DNA from 3 places in the Klebsiella sp. SYXHC3 genome. Region 1 is predicted to be linked to each of the others. Evidence: predicted binding sites of a transcription regulator. Region 1 holds the regulator's gene; each other region holds the start of a gene.
What was found. Region 1 encodes Fur, which represses iron uptake genes when iron is present. Its sites were predicted from a motif close to ATAATAATGAGAACNACTATCAA; they were not measured.
Positions count from the first base shown of each region.

Region 2: efeU (iron uptake transporter permease EfeU) is a predicted target of Fur. The motif match lies at 3,304-3,326, and genes of this name have one in related genera.
Region 3: bfd (bacterioferritin-associated ferredoxin) is a predicted target of Fur. The motif match lies at 2,590-2,612, and genes of this name have one in related genera.

Region 1 covers NZ_JBXUNG010000003.1:457,548-462,452, reverse strand. The annotation lists gene ybfF (esterase) at 1-416, shown strand, start outside; gene ybfE (LexA regulated protein) at 550-843, shown strand; gene fldA (flavodoxin FldA) at 993-1,523, shown strand; gene fur (ferric iron uptake transcriptional regulator) at 1,816-2,268, shown strand; gene tcuR (tricarballylate utilization LysR family transcriptional regulator TcuR) at 2,382-3,308, shown strand; gene tcuA (FAD-dependent tricarballylate dehydrogenase TcuA) at 3,405-4,808, shown strand; gene tcuB (tricarballylate utilization 4Fe-4S protein TcuB) at 4,795-4,905, shown strand, end outside.
Region 2 covers NZ_JBXUNG010000005.1:200,769-205,673, reverse strand. The annotation lists gene efeB (iron uptake transporter deferrochelatase/peroxidase subunit) at 1-1,231, opposite strand, end outside; gene efeO (iron uptake system protein EfeO) at 1,236-2,363, opposite strand; gene efeU (iron uptake transporter permease EfeU) at 2,417-3,247, opposite strand; gene AC2CGP_RS15145 (NupC/NupG family nucleoside CNT transporter) at 3,522-4,706, shown strand; gene AC2CGP_RS15140 (DUF3574 domain-containing protein) at 4,740-4,905, opposite strand, start outside.
Region 3 covers NZ_JBXUNG010000002.1:479,763-484,667, reverse strand. The annotation lists gene rplC (50S ribosomal protein L3) at 1-623, opposite strand, end outside; gene rpsJ (30S ribosomal protein S10) at 656-967, opposite strand; gene AC2CGP_RS09270 (prepilin peptidase) at 1,344-1,826, shown strand; gene bfr (bacterioferritin) at 1,810-2,286, opposite strand; gene bfd (bacterioferritin-associated ferredoxin) at 2,361-2,555, opposite strand; gene tuf (elongation factor Tu) at 2,736-3,920, opposite strand; gene fusA (elongation factor G) at 3,990-4,905, opposite strand, start outside.

The DNA of each region.
Region 1 (4,905 bases):
ACGTCCGCCGTCATGATGAGATCTTCGCGGCGATTAACGCCGTCAGCGAATCCGCCGCCAGCACCCGCCAGCAGGCGGCGCAGGTAATGCGCGAGTATATAAATGAAGAAGGCGTCATTCAGTTTCTGCTGAAATCCTTTGTCGACGGCGCGTGGCGCTTCAACGTGCCGGCGCTGTGGGATCAATACCCGCATATTGTCGGCTGGGAAACCGTGCCCGCCTGGCCGCACCCGGCGCAATTTATTCCCGGCGGCAACTCCCCTTATGTCACCGATGAATACCGCGACGCGCTGCTGGCGCAGTTCCCGCAAGCCCGCGCCCACGTCATTGCCGGCGCCGGACACTGGGTGCATGCGGAAAAACCCGAGGCGGTTTTACGCGCAATTCGCCGTTATCTGAGCACAATTGAAGCCTGAGTGGCTAAAAAACGCCCGACCGCGCGGCAGAATGCCCGCGGTCGTTGGCGCAGCGGTTCGCCTGATGTATTATGGCGCGCTATCTGCGCCGGCTATAGCCCGGCAGCTTGTTTCCCCGAAGTCACTCTGAATCATGGCAAAAGAACAAACGGACCGAACGACATTAGATTTGTTCGCAAATGAGCGTCGCCCGGGTAGACCGAAAACCAATCCGCTTTCGCGCGATGAACAACTGCGCATCAACAAACGCAATCAGCTCAAACGCGATAAGGTTCGCGGCTTGAAGCGCGTTGAGTTGAAGCTCAACGCCGATGCGGTCGACGCGCTTAATGAGCTGGCGGAAGCCCGCAACATGAGCCGCAGCGATCTTATCGAAGAGATGCTGATGCACCAACTGGCCTGCCTGCGTAACCAGGGCGAAGTCTGAAAAACGCAAAAAAATCGCTTTCATGTAGCAGAGTGTGCACCAGGACGTTATTGCTGTTTCCGCGCCCTTCCCTGTTCTGCTATGATTGCCGTTAACTGTAGGCATAATGCCACTACCACATCATTAAGTTTCAAGAGGTTATTTTACTCATGGCAATCATCGGCATCTTTTTTGGCAGCGACACCGGCAACACCGAAAATATTGCAAAAATGATCCAAAAGCAGCTCGGTAAAGACGTTGCTGAAGTTCACGACATTGCCAAGAGCAGCAAAGAAGATCTGGAAAGCCACGATATTCTGCTGCTCGGCATCCCAACCTGGTACTACGGCGAAGCGCAGTGCGACTGGGACGACTTCTTCCCGACGCTGGAAGAGATCGACTTCAACGGTAAGCTGGTAGCCGTCTTTGGCTGCGGCGACCAGGAAGATTACGCAGAATACTTCTGCGATGCGCTGGGCACCATTCGTGACATCATTGAACCGCGCGGCGCAACCATCGTTGGCCACTGGCCGACCGCGGGCTACCACTTCGAAGCGTCTAAAGGCCTGGCGGACGACGATCACTTCGTCGGTCTGGCGATTGATGAAGACCGTCAGCCGGAACTGACCAACGAGCGCGTTGAGAAGTGGGTGAAGCAGATTTCCGAAGAGCTGCATCTGGAAGAAATCAAAAACGCCTAAGAATCAAACAGCGCAGCTATTAAGCTGCGCTGAATTAATAGATAAAAGCAATCAAACTAATAGCTACAAGTTTTTAACTTTTCATCACATATCTGTACAATGTCCTCTGATTCCACGAGGTCACGTGACACAGTTTGTAGCTGGTAATTCGTTTTTGACAGCTTACAAGGCGCGATGGTTGCAGTTTTCATTTCAGAGTAGCAGCTCTATAATGAGACGCATTACATCGGGTGATTCTCTGTATTGCTTCCCTTTAAAGGAAGCCGATCTTTAGCAACAGGACAGATTCCGCATGACTGACAACAATATCGCATTAAAGAAGGCTGGCCTGAAAGTCACACTTCCCCGACTGAAAATTCTGGAAGTGTTGCAGGAACCGGATAACCATCACGTCAGTGCGGAAGATTTATACAAACGCCTGATCGATATGGGTGAAGAGATTGGTCTGGCTACCGTTTACCGCGTGCTGAACCAGTTCGACGATGCAGGCATCGTGACTCGCCACAACTTCGAAGGCGGTAAATCCGTATTCGAGCTGACTCAGCAACACCACCACGATCACCTGATTTGCCTCGATTGCGGCAAAGTGATCGAGTTCAGCGATGATTCTATCGAATCCCGCCAACGTGAAATTGCTGCGCAACACGGCATCCGCTTAACCAACCACAGCCTGTACCTCTACGGCCACTGTGCGGAAGGCGACTGCCGCGAAGATGAACATGCCCACGATGCGGTGAATAAATAATTTCCCGTCTCGTATGTAATGAAAAGCCAACCTGAAGGTTGGCTTTTTTTATGGGCGAAATCCGCCTGAATGCGTATTCTGTCAGAGCCTAACGCCTTGTACGGAGAGTCACTATGGAGCTGCGCCAGCTACGCTATTTTGTCCGCATCGTGGAAACAGGCAGTATGGGCCGCGCCGCGCTCGATCTGAATATTGGCGTTTCTGCGCTCAGCCAGCAAATGGCGCGTCTGGAAAATGAACTCGCTATCCGCCTGCTGCAACGGACTTCGCGCGGCGTAATGCCCACCAGCGCCGGCCTCGCCTTTTACTCGCAGGCGCAACTGGCGCTGCGCCATGCTGACGATGCCATTCTCGCCGCGCGTGAAGCACGCCTTTCCGGTCACGTCAGCGTCGGTATGGCGCCGAGCACCGCTTCTGTGCTGGGCGTACCTTTTATCAACGCCATGCGCGAAAGCTACGCCGACGTCCGCCTGCACCTGGTGGAAAGCCTCTCCGGCAATCTGGAACGGATGATCAACACCCGCCAGCTCGATTTAGCCATCGTTTTCCAGAAAGAGAAGATCCTGCGCTGGAGCGCCCGACCCATTCTTGAGGAACGTCTGTTCCTGATTGGCGCCCATGACGTGCTGGCGCCGCTGCCCGGCGATAGCATCTCTCCGGACCAGCTTGCCGCCATCCCGCTGATTATGCCAAGCCAGGGACATGGCCTGCGCGGCAGGCTGGACGCTATTTGCCAGGAGCACGCCATCAACGTTGACGTGGTGGCTGAAATCGATGGCCTGGCCCTGCTGATGCGCGCCGTCCGTGACGGGCTCGGCGCCACGCTGCAGCCGGGCGCGGCGATTTCTCATCTCGACAGCGAGGCGCTAAGAGTGATCGGCGTCGATAATCCGGTACTAAGCCGACCTAATTTTCTGGTCAGTCTCTCAGATGACGAACTCACCCCGGCAGGCCTTGCCGCGCGCGTGATACTGACCAAAGTCATGCGTCAGCTTGTAGAAACTGGCTGCTGGCCGGGCGCCAGCCTTTACACTTCCTAAACCCCTCTTTAGCTTTACGCCATAGCGCCTGTCGCTCCTGCGCCTTACATTTCCATTACAAATTTAACAATTAGTCAAAGCGTAATGGAGCCGATAATGGTGGATGTACTGGTGATTGGCGGCGGCAACGCCGCGTTATGCGCCGCCTTAACCGCCCGGGAAGCAGGCGCATCCGTACTGCTGCTGGAAGCCGCGCCGCGGGAATGGCGGGGCGGTAACTCTCAGCACACGCGTAACCTGCGTTGTATGCACGATGCGCCGCAGGATGTCTTAGTAGACAGCTACCCGGAAGAAGAATACTGGCAGGATCTGCTGCGCGTCACCGGGGGCAACACCAACGAAGCGCTGGCTCGCCTGGTGATCCGCACTTCGTCGCAATGTCGGGACTGGATGCGCCGTCATGGCGTTAACTTTCAACCGCCCTTATCCGGCGCCCTGCATGTCGCCCGCACCAACGCCTTTTTTATGGGCGGCGGTAAAGCCCTGGTCAATGCCTATTACCGCAGCGCCGAGCAGATGGGCGTGCAGATCCGCTATAACACGCCGGTGCAGGCGCTTGAATTACGTGATGGCGAATTCGTCGCCGCGCTGGCAGGCGCCGAGCGGATCGCCGCGAAAACCTGCGTGCTCGCCGCCGGCGGTTTTGAATCTAACCGCGAGTGGCTGCGCGAAGCCTGGGGGCAAAATGAGCGCGGCGAGTGGCCTGCCGACAACTTTCTCATCCGCGGCACCCGTTTTAACCAGGGGGTGCTGCTCAAATTTATGATCGACGCCGGAGCCGATATCATCGGCGATCCTTCACAGTCGCACTGCGTCGCCATTGACGCCCGGGCGCCACTCTATGACGGCGGCATCTGTACCCGCGTCGACTGCGTGTCGCTGGGGGTGGTGGTGAACCGCGATGCCGAGCGCTTTTATGATGAAGGGGAGGATTTCTGGCCCAAACGTTACGCCATCTGGGGCCGTCTGGTCGCCCACCAGCCGGGGCAAATCGGCTATTCGATCATCGACAGTAAAGCCGTTGGACAGTTTATGCCGCCCGTTTTTCCGGGCGCCCAGGCCAATACCATCGCGGAACTGGCCCGCCAATTGGGGCTGGATGGCGAACGTTTGTCGCAGACCATCGCCAGCTACAATGCCGCCTGTACGCCAGGCCAGTTCGACCATACCCGTCTTGATAACTGCGCTACCTCCGGCCTGACGCCGCCAAAAACCCACTGGGCGCGGCCTATCGATACGCCGCCTTATTATGGTTATGCCCTGCGTCCAGGGATCACCTTCACCTACCTCGGGCTGTACGTCAATCAACACGCCGCCGTTCACTTTGCCGGTAAGCCGAGCCGCAACCTGTTTGTCGCCGGCGAAATGATGGCTGGCAACGTACTGGGCAAAGGCTATACCGCCGGCGTAGGCATGTCGATCGGGACCACATTCGGCCGCATTGCCGGTCAGCAAGCCGCCCTGGCGGCGCAGCAGGAGAAACATCATGAAGTCGCTTGAAAAGCTGATCATCGAGGCGCAAATCATCACCGAACCGGAGGCGGAAGTCGAACGGGTGATGCAGGTCTGTAACGCCTGCCGCTATTGCGAAGGGTTT
Region 2 (4,905 bases), on a different contig from region 1:
GCAACACAAAGAAGTATCCACCGCCAATCGGTTTAACGTACTCCTCCAGGGCCTCGCCGTTCAGCCGTTTCTGCACCGTCAGGAATCCCTTTTCCAGATCGTGCTGATAGCAAACGAACAATAACCCCATATCCAGTTGTCCGGAGTTGGTGACCCCCAACGAATAGCTGTAACCGCGGCGCATCATCAGGCTGGATTGCGTCTCCGGCGTACGCGGGTTCGCAAGACGAATATGGCTATCAAGAGCGATCACTTCACCATTCGGATCGCGACTATAATCCGGAACATCATGTTCATGTTTCATCCCCAACGGCGCGCCAGAATGTTTATCGCGACCAAAAATCGTCTGCTGCTCTTTCAGCGGCGTACGATCCCAGAACTCAACGTGGAACTGAATGATACGTGCTGCCTGGTAACTGCCGCCGATCGCCCAGGCCGGTTCGTCCTGGTCGGCAGTAACCCACACCACGTTATCCATTAGCGCTTTATCCTGGCTCGACGGGTTAGCGGTACCGTCTTTAAAGCCCAGCAGGTTAATTGGCGTCTCTTTGCCTTTGCTACGGGCCGCGCTATCAGAAATAAACCCTTCCCGCTTCCAGCGCACGCTCAGCAGATCGGGCGTGTGCTTGATAATGTCACGTAGTGCGTGAATCACCGTATCCTGGGTATTGGCGCAAATCTGCAGTAGCAAATCGCCATGGCACAGTGCAGCATCCAGCGAATCATTCGGGAAACGCGTCATTGCCTGCAGTTTTTTAGGCGCTTTGTCCGCTAATCCAAAGCGCTCATCGAACAGCGAATGGCCGACTGAGACGGTGATAGTCAGGTTATCCGGCGCAATCCACGGCCCTAAAATCCCGGAATCCATCGGCGGCAATCGGGGATTCGGGGTATCCGGTGCCGGACCGCCTGCGGTTAAAAAGGCGATCCGCTGAGTCAGCAAGCGGAACAGGCGTTCGAGGTCAGCTTTATCCGCCGCCAGCACATCAAACGCCACCAGCATCATCGAGGCCTGCTGCGGCGTCAGAATTCCCGCCTGATGCGGGCCATAAAATGGCTGTTTTTCCTGACGCGCATCGGGTGCGAGCGTGCCGGGGGAGCTTTCCGCTTTCGCCGCCTGCGCCATCGGGCAACCGCCGCTGATGGCCAGCGCGCCGCCAAGCGCGCCGATCCCCTTCAGTAAGCGGCGACGTGACGGTTCATTCACGTCGCGAGGTTTTGGTTGTGTCATCGATTTAATCCAGGCCCAAAATTCCGCGTAGTTGAGCCAGATCTTCTGCCAGCGTCGTGATCGGCCCTTTCAGCGCATTACGGTCAGCGGTAGTAAGTTTGTCATAGGTCTCGAAACCGTCTTTCGTGCGGTATTTAGCAAGGATGACATCAACTTTTTTGAAGTTGGCGTCAACTTTGGCCAGCAGCGCGCTATTATCCTTTTGCAGCTGCGGGCGCAGCAGGTCGACGATTTTCTGTGCGCCGTCGATATTGGCCTGGAAATCCCACAGGTCGGTATGGCTGTAGCGATCTTCTTCACCGCTAATTTTGCTGGCCGCCACTTCTTCAATCAGCCCTGCCGCGCCGCCCACCACTTTCGACGGCGGGAAGGCCAGCTCGCTAATGCGTTTTTGCAGTTCCAGCACATCGCTGTTCAACTGTTCAGCATAGTTTTCCATCCCTTTAACGCTGTTATCGCCAAACAGCGCTTTTTCCAGACGATGGAAGCCGGTAAATTTCGGGTCTTCGGCTTTTTTCTCGAAATCGTCTTCACGGGCGTCAATGCTGCCGTCGAGGTCAGAGAATAGTTCGGCAATCGGTTCGATGCGCTCGTAGTGCTGACGGGTCGGGGCGTACAGCGCTTTCGCTTTCTCGATATCGCCAGCTTTTACCGCATCGGTAAAGGCTTTAGTACCGCTAACCAGCTGCGCGGTTTCCGCGGTGACGTAGGCTTTATACGCAGTAATCGCCTCGCCAAGACTTAGCACCGCATCGGCTTTCGCCGCATCTTTGCTGGTTTCACCGGTGACAATCAGCTTTCCTTTCGGATTAGTCAGCAGGCCACAGGTCATATCGTATTCGCCCGGCTGTAGGTTAGCCGTCAATTTTTGCGTGAATCCCGGCGCGATATTTTCACGCTCCTCGACCACCATTACGCCTTTCAGGATCTCCCACTCCAGCGCTTTCTGGCTGTGGTTCTGAATGATGAACTGGGTTTTACCCGCCTTCACCGTCACATTCATCGGTTCGCACTGCTTGTCGTTAACGGTAACTTTTACCTGCGGAATATCCGCAGCCTGAGCGTAGCATGCGGAACTGAACAGCGCGGCGACGGTTAACTGCAGCGCAGTACGGCGAAATTGAATTATCATGGCCATCCCTTTCGAAAAGTATGTTGTAACTATATTAATCAGCGGCGCCTGAATTACGCGGCCCGCGATGCTGTCGTTTTGCTGCCCGGCGGCAAGGCAAAACACACCAGCGCCGGGATCAAATAGAGAAGATAAACCGCCACTTCGCTGACGGTGGGCGTCTCCTGATAACCAAAGATGCCTTCCAGCAGCGTGCCGAACAGCGTATGCGTCGATACCACGTTGCTAAGATCAAAGGCGACATTCTGGAAATAATTCCACAGTCCCGCCTCGTGGAAGGCGCGAATCGCCCCGGCTGCCAGACCGGCCGCCACCAGCAGGATAAACAGACTGGTCCATTTGAAGAACACGCCGAGATTAAGGCGGACACCGCCCCAGTAAAGCAGGAAGCCTAATACCACCGCCGTCGCCAGGCCGAGCATCGCCCCCAGCGGCGGCCAGATGCCCACATCCTGCTGGAATGCCGCCAGCAGGAAAAAAACCGACTCCAGGCCTTCGCGGGCAACCGCAAAAAACACCATCATCACCAGCGCCCAGCCGTGGTTATTCCCGCGCTGCAGCGCGTTATCCACCGCCTGCTCCAGCTGTTGTTTGACGTTGCGCGACACTTTACGCATCCAGAACACCATCCAGGTGAGGATAAATACCGCTATCACCGCCACGATGCCTTCAAATAGCTCCTGCTCGCGCTGCGGAAATTCTCCGGTGGTCTCGTTGATAAAAACCCCTAACCCGAGACAAAGCGCCGCCGCGAGGAATACGCCAATCCACATGACGCCGATCCAGTTGCCGCGCTGGGTTCGTTTTAAATAGCTGGCAATCAGGCTGACAATCAGCGCGGCTTCCAGCCCTTCGCGTAACATGATGAGAAATGGAACAAACATGCCGAAACCCTTAAATGTGAACCGCAGTCAACGGATGCAAAGATAGGTAAATATTTCTGATAGTGATTATCATTACAACAATGAGAAACACAAGCGAAATGTTCAGGGAATGATGACTAGTTGTAAATTAATCGCTACAAAATAGTCACTTGCGAAAATACCTCACCAGCTAAGCATTAAAATGGCAAATAGCATGATTTTTTATGCCACATATTTACCGGGCCGGAGCGCTGTGGCTAAATGGCGGTCCTGATTTATCTGCGAAATAAATAACATGACTCAAATTTTGCACTTCCTGCTGGCGCTGGCGGTTATTCTCGCCCTCGCCTGGCTTGCCAGCTATGACCGACAAAAAATCCGCATTCGCTACATTCTGCAGTTAATTATTATTGAAATCGCCCTGGCTTTCTTTTTCCTTCACGCCGAAAGCGGTTTATGGGTAGTGAAAAATATTTCAGGATTTTTTGCTTCGTTACTCGGGTTCGCCGCTGAAGGGACCAATTTTGTATTTGGCGGGATGGATGAAAAAGGACTGGCCTTTATTTTCCTCGGCGTACTGTGTCCGATTGTCTTTATTTCCGCGCTGATAGGTATTCTGCAACACTGGCGTATTCTGCCGATCTTTATTCGTCTGATCGGCACCCTGCTGTCGAAGGTGAACGGCATGGGAAAGCTGGAATCATTCAATGCCGTCAGCTCGCTGATCCTCGGCCAGTCGGAAAACTTTATTGCTTACAAAGGCGTACTCGGGGACCTCTCCTCACGTCGCCTGTTCACGATGGCGGCGACCGCCATGTCAACGGTATCACTGTCGATCGTCGGCGCGTATATGACCATGCTTGATGCGAAATACGTGGTAGCGGCGTTGATTCTTAATATGTTCAGCACCTTTATTGTGCTGTCGATTATTAATCCTACGCGCCCCGGTAGCGAAGCAGAAATAAAGCTAGAGAAGATGCATGAATCGCAGAGCTTCTTTGAAATGCTGGGCGAATATATCCTGGCAGGCTTTAAGGTGGCGATGATTATTCTGGCGATGCTAATCGGCTTTATCGCCCTGATTAGCGCCGTTAATGCGTTATTTGCGACCGTTTTCGGCTTAAGCTTCCAGCAAATCCTCGGTTACGTATTTTATCCGCTGGCGTGGCTGGTGGGTATTCCATTAAGCGACGCGCTAAATGCCGGTAGTATTATGGCTACCAAGCTGGTTGCCAATGAATTCGTGGCGATGATCGAGCTGCAGAAAATTGCCGCCAGCATGACGCCGCGCGGGCTAGGGATCCTTTCCGTGTTCCTCGTCTCGTTTGCCAACTTCGCCTCCATTGGCATTATTGCCGGGGCGATTAAAGGGCTTAACGAGCAGCAAGGCAATACCGTTTCCCGTTTCGGCCTGCGTCTGGTCTATGGCGCGACGCTGGTGAGCCTGCTGTCCGCCAGTTTTGCCGGACTGGTGCTGTAACTCATCGGGCGGGGGAGCTCCCCGCCCTGCGTTTCAGAAGTGTACGCAGACCGGCTGATCAACGCGCATAACGGACTCCTGGGCAAAGCGCGTCTTATACGTATTACGCAACGCTTCAATCCCCTGCTCGCTTTTCGCATCGTTGCTATGAATCAGCATTAGCGCCTTGCTGGATTCGCGGGCGACTGCGCCATTGTTG
Region 3 (4,905 bases), on a different contig from region 1:
TTCACAGCTGGTTTAACGATCAGGTCGCAGCCGGTTGCACCCGGAACACCACCTTTAACCAGCAGCAGGTTGCGCTCAGCGTCAACACGTACTACGTCCAGGCTCTGAACAGTAACGCGTTCGTTGCCCAGCTGACCTGCCATTTTCTTGCCTTTGAACACTTTGCCCGGAGTCTGGTTCTGACCGATAGAACCCGGAACGCGGTGAGACAAGGAGTTACCGTGGGTAGCGTCCTGGGTACGGAAGTTCCAGCGCTTAACGGTACCAGCGAAACCTTTACCTTTAGAGGTACCGGTTACGTCAACTTTTTTAACGTCAGCAAACAGTTCAACGCTAATGTTCTGACCAACGGTGTATTCTTCACCATCTGCCAGACGGAACTCCCACAGGCCGCGGCCAGCTTCTACGCCAGCTTTAGCAAAGTGACCAGCTTCCGGCTTAGTTACACGGTTAGCTTTTTTAGCACCAGTGGTAACCTGAATAGCGCGATAGCCATCGTTAGCCAGATCTTTGACCTGAGTAACGCGGTTTGCTTCAACTTCGATAACGGTTACTGGGATAGAGACGCCATCTTCAGTGAAGATGCGGGTCATACCCACTTTTTTACCGACTAAACCAATCATTGTATCAACCTCTCAATCGCTCGATGACCTGATTAACCCAGGCTGATCTGCACGTCTACACCGGCAGCCAGGTCCAGACGCATCAGAGCATCAACGGTTTTTTCAGTTGGCTCAACGATGTCAACCAGACGCTTGTGAGTACGAATCTCGTACTGATCACGCGCATCTTTGTTGACGTGCGGAGAGATCAGAACGGTGAAACGCTCTTTGCGGGTCGGCAGCGGGATCGGACCACGGACTTGCGCACCAGTGCGCTTAGCAGTCTCGACGATTTCCGCGGTTGATTGATCGATCAGACGATGATCAAACGCTTTAAGGCGGATACGGATTCTTTGGTTCTGCATGAGACCAGAGCTCCAATTATTTTATAGACGAAATGATTACTCCTCATACCCATTACGATTGATGGGAGAGTGTAACCGTTCTTACAGAGTTCCCCGATTGGGAACATTGTTAGGTAGCAAACTGCGCTACCAGGGCTCATATCGAACCGGCCGTCAATTTTGACAGGCCCGCGCATTATACGCAAATTCAGGCGCGACGCAAGTGCTGATTAGAAAATCATCACCACAATTTGCGCGTCTTCTCGCCCAGGCACTCGGCAATGCAATAACACGATAAATAAGTCAGGAAGCAGCCATCCATCTTGCACAAATGCGCTTTGCGCTAACGCGCGACGATAAGCAAAGTGAGCGCATTATCCCCGAACAGGAGTGTTCCATGCTTACCGTCCTCCCCTTCTTAGTTTGTTATTGTGGATTAACCCTGGCGTTATGCCGGCAGGACCTGCTTCGCGGTCTTCTTCCTGACAGCCTCACCTGTCCCCTGCTGTGGAGCGGTTTTGTTTTTTACCTGTGTCTGGCGCCGCAGCGGCTAGAGGATGCCGTCTGGGGGGCAATTGCAGGCTATCTCATTTTTGCCCTGCTCTACTGGCTATATAGGGTGTTTCGCGGCTATGAGGGATTAGGATACGGCGACATTAAATATCTTGCCGCCCTCGGCGCCTGGCACGGCTGGCAGAGGTTGCCGCAACTGGTGTTGGCCGCATCGCTGCTTGCCGGGATGGCATGGGTGATATTGGCGTTGTTCAGGAGGAGTAAGCAACAACGATGGGGTTTGAACAACCCGCTGCCGTTTGGGCCATTTCTGACTGCAGCGGGTTTTTGGTGCGGGTGGCAGACGTTCGCTAGTCTGACACTTTGATCTGCGATTGAAGGTAATTTTGCAGACCGATTTTGCCGATCAGATCTAACTCGGTTTCCAGCCAGTCAATATGGCCTTCCTCATCGGCAAGGATTTCAATCATCATATCGCGACTGACATAATCATGAACGCTGTCGGCATAGGCGATTGCCTCACGCAGGTTTTGCGCGCCTTCGAGCTCCAGCCGTAAGTCAGACTGCAGCATCTCTTCGACATCCTCACCGATGCCAAGTTTGCCAAGATCCTGCAGGTTAGGCAGCCCTTCAAGAAACAAAATACGCTCGATGTACTTATCGGCGTGTTTCATCTCATCGATAGATTCATGATATTCAATATCGTTGAGGCGCATCAGGCCCCAGTTCTTGAACATTCTTGCATGAAGAAAATACTGGTTAATAGCAACCAGTTCGTTTCCCAATAATTTATTGAGATAACTTATGATTTTGACATCACCTTTCATTATAAAGTCCCTCCGCTTCCACTTATTGAAGCGTAGTCCGGGCTATAAGGATGTCAAAAAGAGAAGAGTCGCGATCAGGCGATTTCTTTGAATTCCGGCATGCTGGTTAATTCATCTTCCATCACTTCACGTGCCGCGCGGACGCACTTACCGCATTGATTTCCAACGGGAATAAACTTGCGTAATTGTTGAAAAGATTGCGGTTGAAATTGACGCACAACCTGACGGATTTTTTTATCGCTTACGCCATTGCACAAACAAACGTACATATAAACTCCCGTTCAATTTATGCACAAAGTTTAAATGAGAATAGTTATGATTACAATAGACTGTTTATTAATTATCCCTGGCGGCGCACTTTATGAATATTTATACCATCGCGGCTTATCACCAAATCATAGACAGCAAAAAGGGCGCCGAAGCGCCCTTTTTAATTCAAAGCTAACGAATTAGCCCAGAACTTTAGCTACAACGCCCGCGCCAACGGTACGGCCGCCTTCACGGATTGCGAAACGCAGACCATCGTCCATCGCGATCGGGTGGATCAGGGTAACAACCATTTTGATGTTGTCGCCCGGCATTACCATCTCTACGCCTTCCGGCAGTTCGATGGTACCAGTCACGTCAGTAGTACGGAAGTAGAACTGCGGACGGTAGCCTTTGAAGAACGGAGTATGACGGCCGCCTTCGTCTTTGGACAGGATGTACACTTCAGATTCGAACTTGGTGTGCGGCTTGATGCTGCCCGGCTTAGCCAGTACCTGACCACGTTCGATTTCTTCACGTTTGATACCACGCAGCAGAACACCTACGTTCTCACCAGCACGGCCTTCGTCCAGCAGTTTGCGGAACATTTCAACGCCAGTACAGGTGGTTTTCGCGGTTTCTTTGATACCAACGATTTCAACTTCTTCACCAACTTTGATGATACCGCGCTCTACACGACCGGTAACAACGGTACCACGACCGGAGATGGAGAATACGTCTTCGATCGGCAGCAGGAACGGCTTGTCAATCGCACGCTCTGGTTCTGGGATGTAAGAATCCAGGAAGCCAGCCAGTTCGATGATTTTCGCTTCCCACTCTGCGTCGCCTTCCAGCGCTTTCAGAGCAGAACCACGAACGATCGGAGTGTCGTCGCCCGGGAAATCGTACTGAGACAGCAGTTCACGAACTTCCATCTCAACCAGTTCCAGCAGCTCTTCGTCATCAACCATGTCGCATTTGTTCAGGAACACGATGATGTACGGAACGCCTACCTGACGACCCAGCAGGATGTGCTCACGAGTCTGCGGCATCGGGCCGTCAGTCGCAGCAACAACCAGGATCGCGCCATCCATCTGAGCAGCACCGGTGATCATGTTTTTAACATAGTCGGCGTGGCCCGGGCAGTCTACGTGTGCGTAGTGGCGAGTCGGGGTGTCATATTCAACGTGGGAAGTGTTGATGGTGATACCACGAGCTTTTTCTTCCGGCGCGTTATCGATCTGGTCGAATGCGCGAGCAGCACCGCCGTAGGTTTTAGCCAGTACGGTGGTGATTGCAGCGGTCAGAGTAGTTTTACCATGGTCAACGTGGCCGATAGTACCAACGTTGACGTGCGGTTTTGTACGTTCAAATTTTTCTTTAGACACGGCTATATTCCTTACTATAGTGCTCTCCCCTCAGGAGAGAGCACGGGACTTAGGTTTTAATCCTGTGGATTATTTACCACGGGCTTCAATAACGGCCTGAGCAACGTTGTTCGGCGCATCATCATACTTCAGGAATTCCATGGTGTATGATGCACGACCTTTGGTCAGAGAACGCAGCTGAGTTGCATATCCGAACATTTCAGACAGCGGAACTTCAGCGTGGATCTTAACGCCAGTTACTTCAGATTCTTGACCGCGCAGCATGCCGCGACGACGGCTCAAGTCACCGATTACGTCACCGGTGTTCTCTTCCGGAGTTTCTACTTCAACCTTCATGATCGGCTCAAGCAGAACTGGTTTCGCTTTCTTAAAGCCTTCTTTAAAGGCGATAGAAGCGGCCAGTTTAAACGCCAGCTCAGAGGAGTCAACGTCGTGGTAAGAACCGAAGTGCAGACGGATACCCATATCAACTACCGGGTAGCCAGCCAGCGGACCAGCTTTCAGCTGTTCCTGGATGCCTTTATCAACGGCCGGGATGTATTCGCCAGGGATTACACCACCTTTAATGTCGTTGATGAACTCGTAACCTTTCGGGTTAGAGCCCGGCTCCAGCGGGTACATGTCGATCACAACGTGACCGTACTGACCACGACCACCAGACTGCTTGGCGTGTTTACCTTCAACATCGGTAACTTTCTGGCGAATCGCTTCGCGGTAAGCAACCTGAGGTTTACCGACGTTCGCTTCAACGTTGAATTCACGCTTCATACGGTCAACGATGATGTCGAGGTGCAGTTCACCCATACCGGCGATGATGGTCTGGTTAGACTCTTCGTCAGTCCATACGCGGAATGACGGGTCTTCTTTAGCCAGACGACCCAGAGCCAGACCCATTTTTTCCTGGTCAGCTTTGGTTTTCGGCTCAACGGCGATGGAGATTACCGGCTCAGGGAATTCCATACGCTCCAGAATGATCGGCGCATCC